2 linked regions of the Luteolibacter yonseiensis genome follow. The protein of the gene in region 2 binds, or shares a complex with, the protein of the main gene of each other region. Links are inferred from orthologs where the notes say so. Each region holds a gene or a part of one and is shown on either strand. Other genes may lie near its edges.

The links.
Region 1: the proteins of JIN84_RS21190 (region 2) and accD are in contact, whole or in part, in a solved structure (PDB 8UXZ), measured with the Escherichia coli proteins. The link is inferred for Luteolibacter yonseiensis from one-to-one orthologs.

The regions. Positions count from the first base shown.
Region 1 is NZ_JAENIK010000011.1:130,782-139,914, reverse strand. Bases 3,964-6,804 are described here. They hold accD (acetyl-CoA carboxylase, carboxyltransferase subunit beta), read left to right. Parts: upstream 3,964-4,889; coding sequence 4,890-5,720; downstream 5,721-6,804. Other genes in these bases: JIN84_RS10290 (metallophosphoesterase family protein), read right to left, coding at 6,509-6,804; JIN84_RS10300 (hypothetical protein), read right to left, coding at 5,800-6,264; rsgA (ribosome small subunit-dependent GTPase A), read right to left, coding at 3,964-4,599. In the rest of the region: JIN84_RS10325 (HEAT repeat domain-containing protein), read right to left, coding at 1-4; bifunctional diaminohydroxyphosphoribosylaminopyrimidine deaminase/5-amino-6-(5-phosphoribosylamino)uracil reductase RibD, read right to left, coding at 126-1,142; JIN84_RS10315 (mechanosensitive ion channel family protein), read right to left, coding at 1,139-3,481; more of rsgA, read right to left, coding at 3,499-3,963; more of JIN84_RS10290, read right to left, coding at 6,805-7,309; 23S rRNA (guanosine(2251)-2'-O)-methyltransferase RlmB, read right to left, coding at 7,302-7,904; JIN84_RS10280 (GbsR/MarR family transcriptional regulator), read left to right, coding at 8,040-8,561; JIN84_RS10275 (hypothetical protein), read left to right, coding at 8,632-9,030; JIN84_RS10270 (thiol-disulfide oxidoreductase DCC family protein), read left to right, coding at 9,032-9,133.
Region 2 is NZ_JAENIK010000013.1:178,756-187,877, forward strand. What follows is about bases 3,474-6,303. They hold JIN84_RS21190 (acetyl-CoA carboxylase carboxyltransferase subunit alpha), read right to left. Parts: upstream 5,452-6,303; coding sequence 4,495-5,451; downstream 3,474-4,494. Other genes in these bases: JIN84_RS21185 (Gfo/Idh/MocA family protein), read right to left, coding at 3,474-4,412; JIN84_RS21195 (rhodanese-like domain-containing protein), read right to left, coding at 5,532-6,068; JIN84_RS21200 (KH domain-containing protein), read right to left, coding at 6,119-6,303. Outside these bases: JIN84_RS21170 (endonuclease/exonuclease/phosphatase family protein), read left to right, coding at 28-1,098; JIN84_RS21175 (metal ABC transporter substrate-binding protein), read left to right, coding at 1,144-2,022; JIN84_RS21180 (Gfo/Idh/MocA family protein), read right to left, coding at 2,133-3,296; more of JIN84_RS21185, read right to left, coding at 3,330-3,473; more of JIN84_RS21200, read right to left, coding at 6,304-6,724; pssA (CDP-diacylglycerol--serine O-phosphatidyltransferase), read left to right, coding at 6,852-7,739; JIN84_RS21210 (zinc-binding metallopeptidase family protein), read left to right, coding at 7,743-8,654; JIN84_RS21215 (KamA family radical SAM protein), read left to right, coding at 8,741-9,122. UniProt on the Escherichia coli protein: Component of the acetyl coenzyme A carboxylase (ACC) complex. First, biotin carboxylase catalyzes the carboxylation of biotin on its carrier protein (BCCP) and then the CO(2) group is transferred by the carboxyltransferase to acetyl-CoA to form malonyl-CoA.

The sequences.
Region 1 (9,133 bases), on a different replicon or contig from region 2:
TCATCACACAAGCAACCGCGAGTCCCTGTCTCGAAATCAGATTGGAAATACCGCTCACAGTCCGACAACCTAGCCGATCGAACCGATGTGTCGAGAATGCGGGTCAGGCAACCCCGCTCCGACGATCATTTCACCAGCCCGCTCACCCTCACATCATTCCCGAGCTGCCGGAACTCCACTTCCTCCATCTTCAGAGACTCCCGCAGCCCATTCCCAGCCAATCCGGGCGAGGGACCACCGCAGAGAATCGGAGCGTAATAGATGACGGCCTCGTCCACGAGTCCGGCTTCGAAGAGCGCGGCGGAAAAGACGCCCCCGGCTTCCACCATCACGGTGAGAACGCCTTGCTCCTTCACCAGGCCGCGCAGGGTTTTTTCCAGATCATGACGCGGACGGATCAGGGTCCGTTCCTTCCATTCGTCGGAAAACAACGGCGCGTCCGAAGGCATCGTTTCCGGCTTGTCCGTGGCGACGACGCGCCACGGCTGGGTGCGGCCTTCAAGCAACTCCGGCACGCGGATGGTCAGCGCGGGATTGTCACGGCGCACCGTCTCGCCGCTGGTCAGGATGGCGTCCACGGTGGAGCGGAGTTTCTGAACGTCCGCGCGGGCGAGATCGCCGGTGAGCCATTGGCCCTCGCCGGGCGGCCGGGTGATGCGGCCATCGAGGCTCATCGCGGTCTTCCAGATGACCCATGGCAGTCCGGTCTCGCGAACCTTGAAAAACGGGCGGAGGATTTTTTCCGCCTCATCCGCGCAGACACCGGAGACCACCTCGATCCCTGCGGCGGTCAGAAGTTCGTCCGCACGTCCGGCGTGATCCGGGTTGCGGTCCACACAGGCGTAAACCACCCGTTTCACTCCAGCCTCGATGAGGCCCTGGGTGCAGGGAGGAGTGCGGCCATGGGTGGAACAAGGCTCAAGCGTGACGTAGATGGTGGAACCACGGACGTCCTTGCCACGGGCATCCGCAAGGGCCTCGCGCTCGGAGTGGGGCTCCCCTGCCTTGCGGTGCCAGCCTTTGCCCAACACCACGCCATCCTTCACGATCACCGCGCCCACCGGGGGATTCGGCGCGGTCCGGCCGATCCCTTTCCGGGCTTCGTCCAGCGCCGCCCGCATCCGGAGCACGTCATCACTCATGCCAGCGGACTGTTGGAGTTGCCGATCCATTCGAGCTGGAGAGGTTGGTCGGTGCGCACCGGAAAGTCCTGTTTGGCACCGGCGAATTCGATGCCGGCTTCGGAAAAGCGCTTCTCCAGCATGAAACGGATGTCACTGGCCACGACGTCGCCATTCGTCTTGTCGTTGAACTCCGTCCAGTAGAAGGCGGTGAAGACATAGGCGTTGTCCGTAATGTCCTCGAAGGTGATGACCGGCGCGGGCTCTTTCAGGATCAATCCATGACGCTCCACGCATTCCTTGATAATGGTGCTGACCGTCTGCGGGGAGGATCCGTGCGCGACCCGCACCGAAAGCGTGCGCCGCACCCGCCGGTTGGACAGCGTCAGGTTCGTGATCCGGTTTTCGAGGAAAAACGAATTCGGCACCAGCGTCTCCTTGCCGTCGCCACCGCGCAGGACGGAGGAACGGGTGTTGATTTCCGAGACGGTTCCGGACAGCCCGCCCACGTCCACGATGTCGCCCACGCGGATCTTGCGCTCGAAAAGCACGATGATGCCGCAGATGAAATTCTTGATGAGGGTCTGCGAACCGAAACCAAGACCGATGGCGAGCGCGCCCCCGAAGAAGGCGAAGATGGTGATCGGGATTTTCAGCAGCGAAAGCGTGCCGATCGCCAGGAAGACGGCGGCCACGATCATCGCCCAGTTCCTCAACGTCTTCGCCTGCGCTTCCGCGATGTGGCCACGGCGGGTGATGGTGCCCTGGATCCGGTTCGCGATCCTTGCGAGGATGGCGTAACCGATGGTGAAAAAGAACAGCGCCCGCAGCAACCCGCCCAGCGTGACCGGCACCTTGGTGGTGATGACCTGCCCCTGGACCTCCACCTTTTCCTCCGAACTCGTGACCTCGAAGGACCAGATCCGCAGCAACAGATCCCAGGCCTCGGTGGCGGATTCGGTGAGCTGCTGGTTGATCGTCTTCTTATCCCTCGGTGTGAAATCCACGATCCACCGTTCCAGAAGTTTCAAGTGGCTTCCGACGGAACGGGAAATCCGCTGGAAGACCGCGAGCTTCTCCGCCTTGCCCTTCCTTTGCTCGGCCATCAAGGGAGCTTTCGGGTCGGACGGATCGGTCGAGGCGTAGCGCGAATCCAGCCTGCTCAGATCCGCATTGATGCCGGAAATCTCGTTCTCGATGAAAACCTGCCAAGCATTGAGGCGGTCCCGCAGATCACGCAATGCGAGCAGTGATTTCGTGCGGGAGTCCGGCTTGGCGGCGTCATACCAGGACTTCCGCTCCTGATAGGAGCTGAGGATCATGGCTTCCAACTGGCGGAGGTTTTCAAACGCCTCGGCCACGGCTTCAAGGGTGTCCACCCGCTCGTTCGCGAGATCCATCCGGAATTTCGCGAGGTCGAGGCCCTCCGGCGCTTTCCCCTCCGGAGCGGAGGCAAGCAGGGCATCAAGCGCCGATTGTTCCTGCTTGCGCGCCGTGGTGGCGGATTTCTGGCGCTTCTGGACCGCGTCGAGTTCCTTGGTGAGCGCCGCTTTTCTCTCGGAGCTGGCGGATTCGATCTTCGCCAGATCTTCCTTGCCGAACCGGGTGCTTGAGCGGGCGATCTTGATTTTCCGGTCCAGCAGCGCGAGCTCGGCCCTGGTGCTTTCTATCTGGTAGCCGAGAATTTCGCAGCTGGTCTGGATCAAACCGACACGCACCGCGAACTGCCGGGCCTTGGCCTGCGAGGCGTCCCGCCTCCACTTCACGGCATCATCCCCATCGACCGGCAGCTTGTTCGCGGCCTCCTCGTTCGCCCGCGTTTCCACCAGCAACGGGGCGAGAGCACGCTGGAAGACGACCATCGACGACTCATGGGACGAAAGCTTGCCGCGCATGGCATCCTGCTCGTTCCGCAGTTCGTCGAGCATGAGGATCGAGTAGGGAGGAAGCTCCTTGAAGCCTACCCAGGCATCCGTCTCCTTGCGGGTGGCCTCCAGAGCCTTGCTTTCGGAAACCGCCACATCCAGCGACTTGAGATACCTGTCGATGTTCTGGACCGTCTGCTCCGCCTCATTCCGGCGCTCTTCCAGATCCTGGGGCGTGATGCCGGCGGGCAGCGAAGCCGCCGCCGCGGGATCATCGAACCGGGCGATGGACTCGGCCCCTTCCTTTCTCCACTGCTGGAGGCGGGCCAGACGGTCATCCGGTTTTTCCCCGGAGGGTGTGGACTTCTGGTCCCCCATGCTTTCCAACACCTTTTTCAGCCCCGGCGCATCGGCGGGAGATTCGTTGGAAAAAGCGAGCACGGCCGCGAGCAGGCAGGCCAGCTTCAGCTTGAAGGAAGTTTTTTGAAACAACATGGCTCCGGGTTCCTTGCTCACACGTCGCCGCGGTCGTCCTTTTCCAGTTGGATCCGGTCCGCCAGATTGCGGGCCTTCACGCTGTTGCGTTTCGCCCAGCGTTCGACGGCCATCTGGCGCTTCTCGGAGCGTTTCTTGAGCGCGGCGATCTCGTTTTCGAGATTGAGGAAATTTTCATAACGCCCGGCGTCGAGCGTACCCGCCTCCACGGCGGCGCGGATGGCACATTTCGCGTCCTTGCGGTGGCTGCAGTCCGAGAACTTGCAATCCGCGGCGAGCGCGGTGACATCCGCGAAACTGTCGCGCAGCGTGCTCTCATCCGTCCACATCTGGATTTCGCGCATGCCCGGGTTGTCAATGAGCATGCCGCCGTTCCGCAGCGGGACGAGCTCGCGGGAGGTGGTGGTGTGGCGGCCTTTGCCGGTGATCTCGTTCACCTCGCCGGTCCACTGCCAGTCGTCACCATAGAGCTGGTTCACCAGGGTGGACTTTCCAACCCCGCTGGAGCCCACGATGCACATGGTGGTCCCCTTCTTGATGTATTTCTTGAGCACCTTGAGCCCCTGCCCGCTCACCGCGCTGGTGACGTGCACGCTGGCACCGTCCCACAGGGCCGCGATCTCCGCCGCCGCGGCCTGGCTTTGCTCGATGGGAAGGAGGTCGGACTTGTTCACCAGAACCAGTGCCTTCGCACCGCTGCGGCCGATGAGCATGAAATAGCGCTCCATGCGGCGGATGTTGAAGTCCGCCCCCGCGTCCGTGACAACGGTGACGATGTCGATGTTCGCCCCGATAACCTGCGCCTGGCTGCTGTTGCCCGGCATCTTCCGCGAGAAACACGTCCGTCTCGGCAGCATCGCCCGGATGACCGACGGATGGTTTTCATCGCCGAGCTCGATCATCACCCAGTCGCCCACGGCAGGCAGATCCGCGTCGCAGGCGGCCTCATGCCAGACCCGGCCGCAGAGCACGACGTCGATTTCGTCGCCCCCCTTGATGAACGCGCCGTAGTTGATGACCGTCTCGCGGATCAGCCGCGCGGGGATCCAGCCCTTTCCCGCGAAGGCCGCGTGGGCTTTTTCCAAATCGTCGTTCCATCCAAGTTCTTTCAAGGTCATCCGCGCCCAATCTAGCGCAAGACGGGCGGCTGTCGATTCCTGCGTTCATAAGTGATTCCAGAACGGTGTCATCGGACCGGTTCCGCCTCCGGCGCCCGGAAGCCACCCCGGCTCGAAAAGAAAAATTCCGGTTTGTCCGCCTTCCAGGCCCCCGACCCACCGGGGAAATCCGCCATTTTCCGGCAGAGAACTTTCAAAAGGGGGTTGTCGTGGGGGAACGCCGTCGCTAGCGTGTCGGTCGCGAGCGGTCCGACACGACGCCTCCCGATCTCCAGCAACTTTCAAATTTTATGGGTATTTTCAGCAAACCCCGCCTGCGCAGCCTCGACCGACGTGAAGACATGCCCGAAGGACTTTGGGTGAAATGTCCGGACTGCGGCGCGCTGATCCATACGCTCGAACTCAAGCAGAACCTCCACGTCTGTGTGCATTGCAGCCACCATTTCCTCATCGATTCACGCGAGCGCATCGCGATGCTGGCGGACGAGGGATCGTTCGAGGAAACGGAAGCGGGCCTCGTTTCCGCCAATCCGCTGGGCTTCGCCGGTTACGAAGCGAAGACCGCGGCACTGCGGGAAAAGACCGGTCTGGACGATGCGGTGATCTCCGGCCGTCTCACGATCGACGGCCAGAAGGCGATGATCGCGGTGATGGATTTCAAATTCTTCGCCGGATCGATGGGCTCCGTCGTCGGCGAGAAAATCACCCGCGCCATCGAGACCGCCATCGCGGAAAAACGCGGTGTCATCATCGTCTCGGCCTCCTCCGGCGCACGCATGCAGGAGGGCATGCTTTCCCTGATGCAGATGGCGAAGACCTGCGGCGCGCTGGCCCGCCTGTCCGAAGCGAAGCTGCCTTACATCTCGCTGCTGACCCATCCGACCACCGGCGGTGTGACCGCCTCCTTCGCCACCATCGGCGACATCAACCTGGCCGAGCCGAAGTGCATGATCGGTTTCGCCGGCCCGCGCGTGGTCAAGGAAACGACCCACCAGAACCTGCCGCCCGGTTTCCAAACGGCGGAGTTCATGTTGGAGCACGGCCTCATCGACGCCATCGTGCCGCGGACGAAACTGCGGGAGCGGCTTGGCAGCCTGCTGGCGTACATGATGCCGCAGTGAGAAATTCGGGGAGCCGTGGCGTCACCTCGCTTTGGATCGCAGCAAGACGGCTGGGAACAAATTACCATCATCCGGGAGATCACCCCTCCCCCGGCGGAGTCACCACCACGACCCGCTCGACCCCGCGCTTTGAAAACTCCTCCCAGTAACGCTTCTCCCAAGCGACGGTGCGGGCGCGGCGTTCTTCCTCGCTGAGTTTTTCCCAGACATCGAAGCCGATGGCGCGGGCGAGATCCCGGTCCGAAAGGCGCACGGCGAGTTCGTCCCAAAAACTTTCGTTACGGAACTCCTCGTAGCACTCGTGATAGAACAGGCCTTCCTCCTTGTCCGCCTTGACGCGGAAGCGCTGGGTTTCCTCGTCGAATTCGATCCAATCGCCCAAGCCGGAATGGCCCGCTTTCTCGAGGATCTTGCTTTCAAGATTCTCGAATGCTGTGACCTGGTCGTTCGCGGATTCCTTCTGGTTCCATGACGCGACGTTCGCCGCGAGGCTGACCATTTCCACAAGTGTGGCGAGTTCCTGATCTGAGAGGCGCAAATGCATTCGTGCGGGGAGACAACCACCGGGCGGGGTTGGCCGCAAGCCCGCATGAGCGGAATGGAAAATATGAAAGGAACGGGAATGATCGGAAGCCCGCGGATCTTTCGCTTGATCTTGGCAAAATCCTCCGGCAGCTTGCGCACCTGCCGTGCACGAGTAGCTCAGCGGTAGAGCGGTCCGCTTACACCGGATTGGTCGGCGGTTCGATCCCGTCCTCGTGTACCATTTTCCTCCATGTGGAGGGCTTTCAGAAGCGCCAGACCTCGTGCGTTTCTCCTTTTTGCCAAATCCCCGAGGATTCCTCGATCACGCCATGGCTGAGCCAGCCATCATTCCACTCGACCCAGTGGGATCGACCCGGCGGCATGAACGACCCGGTGTTGATGATGCGGCGGCCGTTCCTCAACCAGCTTCCCCGGTGATGGAAGTGGCCGATGACGAGCATCTCCGCATTCGGAAAATAATTGGCGCAGAATTTGTCCCCCTCCGTCCCCTGGGTGAGCCAGGACTCGATCATTTTCACCGCCCGCATGGGAGGGAACACCGCATCCATGGCACGGAGGATGAACTTGCGTCCGCTCGGGTATTCCACCGAACGCAGTTCGCTGGCCACGGCACGGGCGACCTCCAGGCGTTGACCGATGTCTTCATGCGCATGGGGAAACCGGTCCCATAGCTCCTTCACGCGCCCGTTGTTGACGAGGATCTCGCGTTTCCACGGTGAGCCGTCGAAGAGCAGCGCGTCACCATGGGTGACGATGATCCTGCCGCCCGCCAGTTCCACCCAGCCGGGACCGGTCCAACCGGGATCGTGATTGCCGGGGAGGAAAACCGCTTCGGCACCTTCCTCGCGGCATAGTTCCTTCAGCTCCGCGAGCATGGCGGACGAATGTTGGAAATAAACACGGGCGAGTTCCTGCCAGGTGTCGCCATTGAAAATGACGGTCCCTGCTCCGGCGATGAGCGGTCGCAGGGTGGAAACCTCACGGATGCGCGAGACCTTGTGGCCGAGATGGAGATCTGAGAGAACCCGGACGGGTTCATTCATGGGCCACCCGGCGCTGGCGCACCGCCTCGAAGACGCAGACACCGGTAGCGACGGAGACGTTCAGGCACTCGACCTTTCCCGCCATCGGAATGGAGGCGAGAAAATCACAATTTTCCTCGGTCAGGCGGCGCATGCCTTTTTCCTCCGCTCCCAGCACGATGGCGAGCGGACCCTTCAGATCGAGATCGTAGATGGACTTCGCGGTCGCATGGTCCGACGTGCCGACGAGCCAGAGACCGGCGGCCTTCAGCTTTTCCATGGTGCGGGCGAGATTGGTGACTTGCGCGAAGGGCACGTGATCCGCCGCCCCGACGGACACACGCCGCACGGTCTCGGTGATGCCGACCGCCTTGTCCTTTGGCGCGACCACGGCGTGCACGCCGGCGGCGTCCGCGGTGCGGAGGATGGCTCCGAGGTTGTGCGGGTCCTGCACACAGTCGAGGATGAGAATGAAAGGCTCCTTCTGCTCCGCGACGATCGCCATCAGGTCATCCTCATCCAGCGATGGCGTGATGGTTTCCACCGTCTGGACGTGGCGGTTTTCGCGGGCTTGTTTGTTATTTCCGCCGTGAGGCGCGGAGAAACGCGGTTTCATGGAGGAAATCCTGAAACAGTCCGGACCACGGAGTCGAGCGCGATGACATCTGAAGAGAGATGCCGGCATCAAATGAGGAATCTCTTTTTCAAAAATCGCTTGTCATTTTCGAGTTTTCAGTATTTATTGAAAACCGTGAACGCGGAAGCCGCCAAACTGAAACAGGCCAAGGACGAATTCGTCTCCCAATGGGGCGCGCTTGGCACGCAGTGGGGCATCAACCGCACGATGGCCCAGATTCACGCGCTCCTCATGACCTCGCCTGTCGCGATGACCACCGACGAGGTGATGGACGAACTGCAGATCAGCCGCGGAAACGCCCACACGAATCTCAAGGAACTCGTCGCCTGGGGCCTGCTCCGGGTGGTGGTGAAAAAGGGCGAACGCCGGGAATACTTCGAAGCGGAGAAGGACGTGTGGACCATGTTCACCATCATCGCCCGGGAGCGGAAACGCCGGGAGATCGACCCCGCGCTGGCCATTGTTCACAAATGCGCGGAGGAGACCCGCGATATTTCCACGACGGAAGGTAAGGCTTTCTTCGCGCAAATGCGCGCGCTGGAGGAATTCGTCAGTTTCGCTTCGAAAATGTCCGACCGCGTCGCATCCATGAAACACGGAATCGCCGTGCAACTCGCGACCAAGATTCTCGGCTAAAAAAATTTCCCGTTTGTTTTCATATTTTACTGAAAACTCGGAATTAACAAAAACAAAGAAAGATAAAAACATGAACGCCACAGTCATCACCTATGGAATTTATCTCACCATCGCCTTTCCGCTGACCATCTGGGTCGCACGCAACCTTTTCCGGAACGGCCGGATCTTCCTGGTCGATTGTTTTCATGGGAACGAATCCCTGGCCGACAGCGTGAACCAGCTTCTGGTGATGGGATTCTACCTCGTCAACTTCGGCTTCGTCGCGCTCTACCTCAAGATCGCCAATGAAGTGTTGGAGGTGCGCGGCATCTTCGAAGCGCTGAGCGGCAAGCTGGGGGTCGTGCTGCTGGTCCTCGGCGTCATGCACTTCTTCAACCTCTACGTCTTCACGAAAATGCGGAAACGCGCCACGTGGGACCAAGCACCGCCTCCGCTGCCACCCACCGGCCACATCGCCAACAAAGCCTGACATGAAGACACTCACCATCTTCTACGATCCCCGCTGCGGGTTATGCGCGAAATTCCGCATCTGGCTCGAAGCCCAGCCGAAACAGGTGGCCGTCGAGTTTCTC
Region 2 (9,122 bases):
AGGATGCGTTCGCGCGTCCTTCTCAATTTGACATCGATACGAGCCCCAAGAATCCTTGGGGCTGTTTTTGCTGCGGCGGTTCTTTTCTGCACCGCTTGCGAGAAGAGCAAGACTCCGGATTGGAATACTCCTGCTGCGGAACTTCCGACTTCCTCGGAGGCAACCGGATCCCCTCCCCCGCCGCAGCCACTCGCGGCGCAGGCAGGCCTGCCGGAGAATTCCCGATCTGCGAAAACCGGACATGCGGAATCCTCCGCACCTGCGACACCAAGTAACACCGGTCTCCGTTTCGTCACCTATAACGTCCAGAACTGGCTGACCATGGACCGCTACGTGGAGCGGAAATCCATCAAGGGCGCGCCCAAACCGGAATCGGAAAAGCAGGATGTCGTCCGGATGCTGGTCCGCCACTCGCCTGACATCATCGGCCTCTGTGAGGTCGGCACCGCGGCGGATCTCGCGGATCTTCAGGAACGTCTCAAGACAGCGGGCCTGAACCTTCCCCACACCCATTTCACCGGCGGTTCGGATCCCGTGCGCCACTTGGGCCTGCTTTCCAGGTTTCCCATTCTTTCCACCGCCAAGCCGTCGGAAACCAGCTACCAGCTCGATGGGCAGACCTTCGCGATCAACCGTGGCATCCTTGATGCCACGCTCGAAGTCCGCGGCAAATCCTACCGTTTTCTCGGCGTGCATTTGAAATCCAAACGCGATGTCGAACAAGGCGACCAGGAAGCCATGCGCCTCCACGAATCCCGCCTGCTGCGCCGCCATGTGGACTCCATCCTCAAGGAAAATCCAAACGCCCGCCTCGTCGTTTACGGCGATTTCAACGACACCCGCGCCAGTCCGAGTCTCAAGACCATCACGGGGAACTACAGCGACCCCACCTATCTTACCGCCATCCCCGCGAAGGACTCCCGCCAGATGGCATGGACCCACTACTGGGAATTCCAGGACATTTATTCCCGCATCGACTACATCATGGTCACCCGCGCGTTGAAAAAAGACGTGGATTTTCCCGCGGCGAAAATCATCGACGACGAGGAATGGAACAAGGCATCCGACCATCGGCCGGTCCTGGCAATATTCAAGTAAACGCAATTTACTTGCGAATCGCGAAATACGCGGCAGGTTCCGGCCATGTTTCGTGTTTTTTTCGCCACAATCCTGCTCGGCCTGTTTCCATTGCAGGCGGGAGAACTGAAGGTCGCGGTGCTGCATCCCCTGCTGGGAGACATCGCCAGACAAGTGGGCGGCGGGTCGGTGGAGGTGGTGGATCTGATCGGTCCGAACGGCGATCCCCATCACTTCGAGCCCAAACCGGACGATCTGAAAAAAGCAGAAGGCGCCACGATTTATCTGGTCGCGGGCATGGGATTGGAAGGCTACCTGCCCAAGTTGAAGGCCATCATCGCGAACAAGGCGGTGCTCGTGGAGGTGGGCTCGACCTTGCCGGCGTTGGAGGGAGCTTGCGACCACGAAGGGCATGATCACGACCACGAACACGAAACCGACCCCCACTGGTGGCACTCGATCGATCTGTTCCGCCGGGCGACGGGAATCGTGAGCGGGTCGCTTGCCGATGCTGCACCGGAGCATGCGGAAGAGTTCAGGAAGAATGCCGAAGCTTACCGGAAAAAACTCGATGAGCTGGAGCGCTGGACGAGACGCGAGATTTCAAAAATCCCCAGAGACAGCCGGCATCTGGCGACAGCGCACGCGGCGTTCAATTATTTTTGCAAGGACTTCGGCTTCACCGCCCACCCGGTGCAGGGCCTTAGTAGGGAACAAATGCCGGATCCCAAGGAACTGGCGGCGCTGGTCACGACTCTCAAGAAGGAAAAGGTTTTGGCGATTTTCCCGGAGAAAGAGTCGAATCCCAAGATCCTGCAAACGTTGACGAACGATACCGGCATCCGGCTGGGAGAGCCGCTCATCGCGGACGGTACCGGCGTCAAAAGCTACGACGAAATGGTGCGCCATAATGTGACCGCCATCGTGAAAGGCTTGGGCAGGTAAGCATTGGAGCGCGGCAGTCCATTCCGCGCGAATCGAGGTCCTATGGGTCCTATGGGCTACCGAGACTCACGCAAAGCCTTTCGCGCGGAATGAATTCCGCGCTCCCGGTTTCAGGCTCCGTGGACGGGCTTCCAAGCGGCGTTCTCCTTGGAGGACGCGACGGCGGCTTCGATGAACGCCATACCCTCCACACCATCATCGACATCCGGGAAATCGTAGCCCTCGGCGCGGGGATAATTGCCCGCGAGGTGGTCTGAAATCGCCTCCGTGGCCGCAAGGTAGACGTTCGCGAAGGCTTCGATGAACGCTTCCGGATGGCCGAATGGAAGCCGTGTGTATTTCGCGGCTTCCGGGCCGTTGTAGCTGTTGCCCCGGCGCCAGACCTGGCGGGGAGCGTCGGCGAATTTCACGATGAGTTCGTTCGGGTGCTCCTGGTGCCACTCGATGGACGCATCCTCACCGTAAACGCGGATGTTCAGGTTGTTCTCATCGCCCGTGGAAATCTGCGAGGCGAAGAGAACCCCGCGGGCGCCACCTTCGTAACGGACGAGCATGCTGCCGTCGTCATCCAGCGTGCGGCCGGGGATGAAGGTGTTGAGATCCGCGGCGATTTCCTCGAGTTCGAGACCGGTGATGTAGCGGGCGAGGTTCTCCGCATGGGAGCCGATGTCACCGATGCAGTTCGAGACACCCGCCACGCTCGGGTCCATGCGCCAGTTGGAAATCGCTCCGTCCGCCTGCTGCTTGATCGCGCCGACGGCGTATCCCTGCGGATACTCGGCGACGATTTTCAGGATGCGGCCCAGCTTCCCTGCCTTCACCATCGCCCGCGCTTCCTTGACCATCGGGTATCCCGTGTAGTTGTGCGTGAGGGCGAAGACGAGGCCGGACTCGACGACGATCTTTTTCAACTCCTTCGCTTCCGCGAGCGAAAACGCCATCGGCTTTTCACAGACGATGTGGATTCCCGCTTCGAGGAAGGCCTTCGCCACCGGGAAATGCAGGTCATTCCGGGTGACGATGCTGACGAAGTCGATGCGCTCGCCCAGCGGCAGCGCGCCTTCGGTCTTCGCCATCTCCGTGTAAGAGGTGTAAACCCGCGATGGGTCGAGGAAAAAATCCTCGCCGGAGAGCTTGGATTTCTCGGCGTTCGACGAGAAGCAACCGGCGACGAGTTCGATTTTCCCGTCGAGGTTCGCAGCCATGCGGTGGACGGCGCCGATGAAGGCACCGCGTCCACCACCGACCATGCCCATGCGGAGTTTGCGGGTCATGAGGAAGTTGGGTTCTTGGTTGGGTGTGAGGAATCAGATCGAGACAGGCTTGCCGGAAGCGGCGGACTCGTAGAGCGCGTCGATGATCTTCATCAGCTTGTGCGCCTGGTCCGGGGTATTGAGCGCGGCGGCCTTGCCTTCGATCGCTTCGATGAAGTTGCGGGCGGAATTGCTGCGGCCCATGTCCTCACACGCCGGGGTGACGATGGTGCGGTTCACGCTGTTGCCGTTTTCCTGGACGTAGAGTTCGCAGGTGTCGATGGCGGTTTCATCCAAACCGTCGCGACCGAAAAGGCGCTCCACCTTGCCACCGGCCTTGGTGCCTTGGAAGACGACGGAGACTTCCTCGCGCTTGACCATCTCCGCCCAGGAGACCTGCAGCGTGAGGACCTGGCCGGTCTTGAAGGTGACGAATCCGTGGGCGGCGGCCTCGACGTTGTTCGTGCCATCGGCACGGTCGGGGATGCCCCAAGGACCCTTGAATCCCCTGTCGGTGATGAAGGTGTCGAAGGTGTTCGCAAGCACGTGCGCGGGCTCGGGGTAACCCATGAAATACAGGGCGAGATCGATCATGTGGAGCAGGTCGATGACCGCGCCACCGCCGGAGAGTTCCTTGGTGGTGAACCAACCGCCGAAGCCCGGAATTCCGGTGCGGCGGATCCACTTCGCCTGGGCGGAGTTGATCGAGCCGACGGTTCCGTCGTCGCAATAGCCCTTCATCGCCTGGGACTCGGGGCGGGCGCGGTTGTTGAAGTTGAACATCAGCTTCTTGCCCACCGAATCGGCGACGGCGATCATTTCCTCGACCTCCGCAGCCTTGAGGGCGGGTGGTTTTTCACAGAAAACGTGTTTTCCAGCCTTGAGACACTGGAGCGCGAGCGGTGCGTGGAACTTGTTCGGCACGATAATGCTGACGGCATCGAGTTCCGCGCATTCGGCCAGCATGGCATCGACGGACTCGTAAGCGTTCGCGATGCCCCACTTCTCCGTGGCACGTGCGGCGGCACCGGGTGCGGGATCGGCGACGGCCACGATTTCAGCTCCTGCCTGGCGAAAACCCGCGGCGTGGTATTGCAACATTCCGCCTGCTCCGATGACTCCTACTTTGATCGACATGATATGGTATTTTTTTGGGTAAAATGGAAAATTGGCGGCGTGCTTTTTGCAACATCGCGCGCGGGATACGGGGAACTTTGGCTCATTCTTTCCCCTGCCACTCGCCGAAGGCGCGGAATTTCTCGTAGCGTTCGTTGAGGAGTTGCTCCGTGCCCAGCTTGGACAGCTCGGCGATGTGGGAAAGGACCTTGTCGCGGAAGGCTTCCGCCGTGGCCTGGTGGTCGTTGTGCGCGCCGCCGGTGGGCTCGTCGATCACGTCGTCGATGAGGCCGAGTTTCTTCAGGTCCGGAGCAACGAGTTTCATGGCTTCCGCGGCTTCCGGAGCGTGCTTGCGGTGCTTCCAGAGAATGGCCGCGCATCCTTCCGGGCTGATGACGGAGTAGTACGCGTTCTCCATCATGATGACGCGATCGGCGACGCCGATGCCGAGGGCACCGCCGGAACCGCCCTCACCGAGGACGATGGCGATGACCGGGACTTTCAGCAGCATCATTTCCCGGAGATTGAACGCGATGGCTTCGGCGATGTTCCGCTCCTCCGCGCCGATGCCCGGGAAGGCGCCGGGAGTATCGATCATGGTGATGACCGGAAGGCCGAATTTTTCAGCGATCTTCATCAGGCGCAATGCCTTGCGGTAGCCTTCAGGGTGCGCGCTGCCGAAGTTGCGTTTGAGATTTTCCTTGGTGTCGCGCCCCTTCTGATGGCCGATGACCACCACCCGCTGGCCGCCGATGCGGGCGAATCCACCCGGCATGGATGCGTCATCGCCAATGTGGCGGTCTCCGTGGAGTTCACAAAAATCCGTGAATGCGAGGGAAACGTAGTCGAGCATGAACGGACGGTTCGTGTGACGGGCGATCTGGACACGCTGCCACGGGGTTAGGTTTTTGTAAATCTGCGCCTTCGTCTCGGCGAGCTTGTTCTCCATGATGGAGATCTCCGCGGACATGTCGATGTTTTGCGAAGCGGACTTCGTACGAAGTTTCTCGAGTTCGCGTTCAAGATCGGCTGCCGGTTTTTCGAATTCGAGGAGCTGCATGGTAGAGGCGCGGAGGTTCGGGATTCTGGCGGTTGGATGCAAGATGGAACTTTGAAACGTGGGAATGACGTTCTCCCGCCTCAGTCCATTTCCAGCCGGTAGCGCTGCACGGACGGGTCCGCTTCCCTGCTCCAGGCATCGATGCCGCCACGCAGCCCGTAGGTCTGCTTGAGTCCGTGTCCCCGGAACCAGGCCACCTGATCCAGGACATTCTTCCCACTGTGGTCGTAGAGCAGGATCCGGGCATCCGAATCCCCGGCGAAGAGCTTTTGCTGGAGTTCCTGGGTGAAGAACTCGGACCCCGCGATGACGACGGCCTCGTGCTCCTCGCGGGTGCGAAGGTCGATGAGGCGCAGGGTGGAAATCTCCTCCTTCGCCACGGCTGGCTCCATCAGCATTTCGGAATCATGCACATGGCTGGCGAGCAGATGTTTCAGCACCTCGTCCGCCGGAATTTCCGAGCGGGCGCTGAGTTCCGCCAGCGTTTCCTCGTTCGAGAACGCGCAGCTCTGGCACCCCCCCAGGTGGTAGCGGGCGAAGATCGCCCGCTTGGCCCCCGGCAGGGCTTCCATGATCTGCCCCATCGGTGAATCGGTCGTCAGTTCGGAGACTTGCATGGGAGGAGTGTGAACCACGGTTCGTTTGAAAACAACCCCGCTATCCCGGATCAGCGGTCATCCGCCTCTTCTTCATGCGAGTGGATCTGCAGCAGGATGTCGACCCCGTGGCTGCGGGCGGCGGCCTTCATCATGCCGCGGATGGCCGCAGCCGTCTGTCCCTCCCTGCCGATGAGCGTCGAGACATCTTTTTTCACCAGAACGAGCCTGAATCTCAGGCCGCGTGGTTGCAATGGGGAAACCCTTATCCGTGCGAGTTCCGGTTTCTCGACGAGATGGAGCACCAAATATTGCAGGAAACCCTTCAATCGGACGATCAGCGCCCGGATTTCAGGGGAATCGGTGATTTCCTCCTCAGGTTTCCGGCTGCCCTCCGTGCCGGACACTCGGAAATCCCAGTCCATCACCTTGTAATTGGCGGTGCGCCTGAGGAAGTCCATCACATGAACCTCCTGGTTCGCCACCTTCTTCACCGCAGGCAACACGTCGCTGAACTCCCAGTCCGTCACACGGATCCGGCCAAGGCGGCGGAGGGAACGCGAGATTTCCAGTTCTTCGATGTCGGTGTTCAGCAGTCCGCGCAGGTCCACGTCATTCACATGGATGTCCCCGATCTGCTTGAGCGAGCTGGCGATCTTTGAAGCACGGGTTGGCATGTCGGTCTTCTTGAAGATAAACCTGCCACAATGATCGCTGGAAGCAAATAACCCTCATCCGGGACCGGTTGAAATCTTGCATACTTTGCGCTGTTTACTGATGGCAAGTCGTGGAATAGACTACCGCATGCCGAGGGAACGCGATCCTGACGAACCAAAAATCTACTTTTTGCCGAACCTGATGACGGCACTCAATCTGGCGTGCGGATTTTTCGCCGTCGTGATGATCGTCATCGGCCTCATCGAGGTGCAGAAGAACTCCGGAGACGGACTGCTTTCCGCCAAGCAATATTTCGAAATCTCAAAACGCTATTATGAGTATGCGATCCTGCTGATCTTCGGCTCCTGTTTGTTCGACCTGTTGGACGGGCGGCTGGCACGGCTGGGTGGGCAGGAATCACCGTTCGGCCGGGAATTCGACTCTCTGGCGGACATCATTTCCTTCGGCATGGCTCCCGCCATGCTGCTCTCCCGCGCGGTGCTTTATCCGCTGGGCAACATCGGCTGGGCGATCGCCTTGATCTATCTGGTCTGCGGAGCCCTGCGCCTCGCGAGATTCAACTGCCTCGCCGCCCTGCCGAAAAAGCCCGGTGCCTCGACCGATTTCCGCGGCCTTCCGATTCCGATGGCGGCCGGGTTCATCGCGTCGCTGACGTTCCTGATCATCGATCTTCACGAGAACGACCACGAACTCGGCTTGTGGAAATACGTTTTGGCAGGTGCGATGCTCGGGCTTTCCCTCCTGATGATCAGCGATGTGCGTTACCCCAGTTTCAAGAAGGTGGATTGGAAGACACGCGGCACCCTGGGTGCCATCGTCATCGCGATGCTGCTCGTTTTCGCCACGGTGTTGTTCCGTTACGTGATGCCGGTGGTGCTTTTCAGCATGTTCCTGCTGTATGGACTGGTGCGGCCTTGGATCTCCCAAAAGCTGCGCAAGGAGATCGAAGTCGAGGTGGACTCGGAGGATGAGACCGCCGTTCCACTGATCGAAGACAGCGCCCACAAGGAATAGGAGATGAGCGAGTTGAAAAAACGGCCCGTCGCCGTCACCCTTTTTCTCGTCCTGCTTCCCGTGTGGTTGCTCGCCTCCGGTGGCGGAGCGCTGTGGTATTATTTCCACCGGGAAAAAAAAGAAGCGCAGGTGGAACAGGAACGGTTCGTGAAAGCCGTCTCTTCCGAACTGATCGCGGATGACCTGAAGAAATTCGTGGAAGTGATCGGCGAGCGGAACACGTCGTCCGAAACCGCCGCGGCGGCCTTGTCCCGGACGTCGTCCATGATCGAAGGACTGCTCGGCCCTTCGAACACGGGATACACCGTGAAAAAACACCGTGGCCCGGCGGATTGGCCGCTGCTCCAGGTGACGATCCAAGGCCAGAAATCCGACCGGCCGCCGGTATGGGTGCTCACCTCCTACGACAGCCGTGCCGGGTCGCGCGGAGCGGAAGCGAATGCCACCGGACTCGCCTCCACCCTCGCCGCCGCGCAAGCGACCGCCCGGGACAAACCTCTCTCCCCCATCCATTTCCTGTTCCTTCCCCATGTGAATGACAGCGAATCCCCCGTGTTGGAAACCGCCGCGAAACTCCACGAAGTGATAAAAGCCGCCGGTGCTCCCCATGCCGTGCTCTGTGTGGAAGCGATGGGATCGGGTGAATCGTTGTGGCTGACATCACGTGATGTTTCCGCCGCCCCCTTGGCGCTCGTTTCAGGCCTGGGGTCCGTTTACGGTGCGGAAGTGGTTTGCCTGGGGGATGATACGGATCTGGCCAGCACGCTCTTTGAAATGGATTTGCCAGCGGTCCGCGTGGCCACCCGCGCGATGCCGACCGCCGACGATAAGGATGACAAGCTTCCCTTCGCCCCGACAGTGGCCGCGTCCACGGGCCGCCTCATCGAGCTGGTCCGCCGCTGCGCCTCCAAATAAGAAATTTTAAAAGTAACATTATGGGTTGCGGATTTGCGGATGCGGTCCAAAATCAAACTGTCACCGTGTCTGCGGCCTACAATCCCATGCGTCCCACCGATCTCGATCCCGCCTTCATCTCCCACGCGCCCGGCTACTGGTCGGAAGAGGCAACGGAAAACTGGCATGACCACCGCTGGCAGCTCAGAAACCGCGTGGACTCTCTCGCGGATCTTGATGCCCGGCTGAATCTCACCGACGAGGAGCGCGCGGGCGTCCTGCTGGCGGGGACCAAGCTGGCGATGGCCATCACGCCGCACTTTTTCAACCTCATCGACCGCGATGATCCGAACTGCCCGATCCGGAGGCAGATCATCCCGCGCATTGATGAAGGCTGGACCGCTCCCGAAGAAATGGCGGACCCGTGTGGTGAGGATTCCCACATGCCGGTTCCGGGCCTCGTGCATCGCTATCCGGACCGCGTGCTGT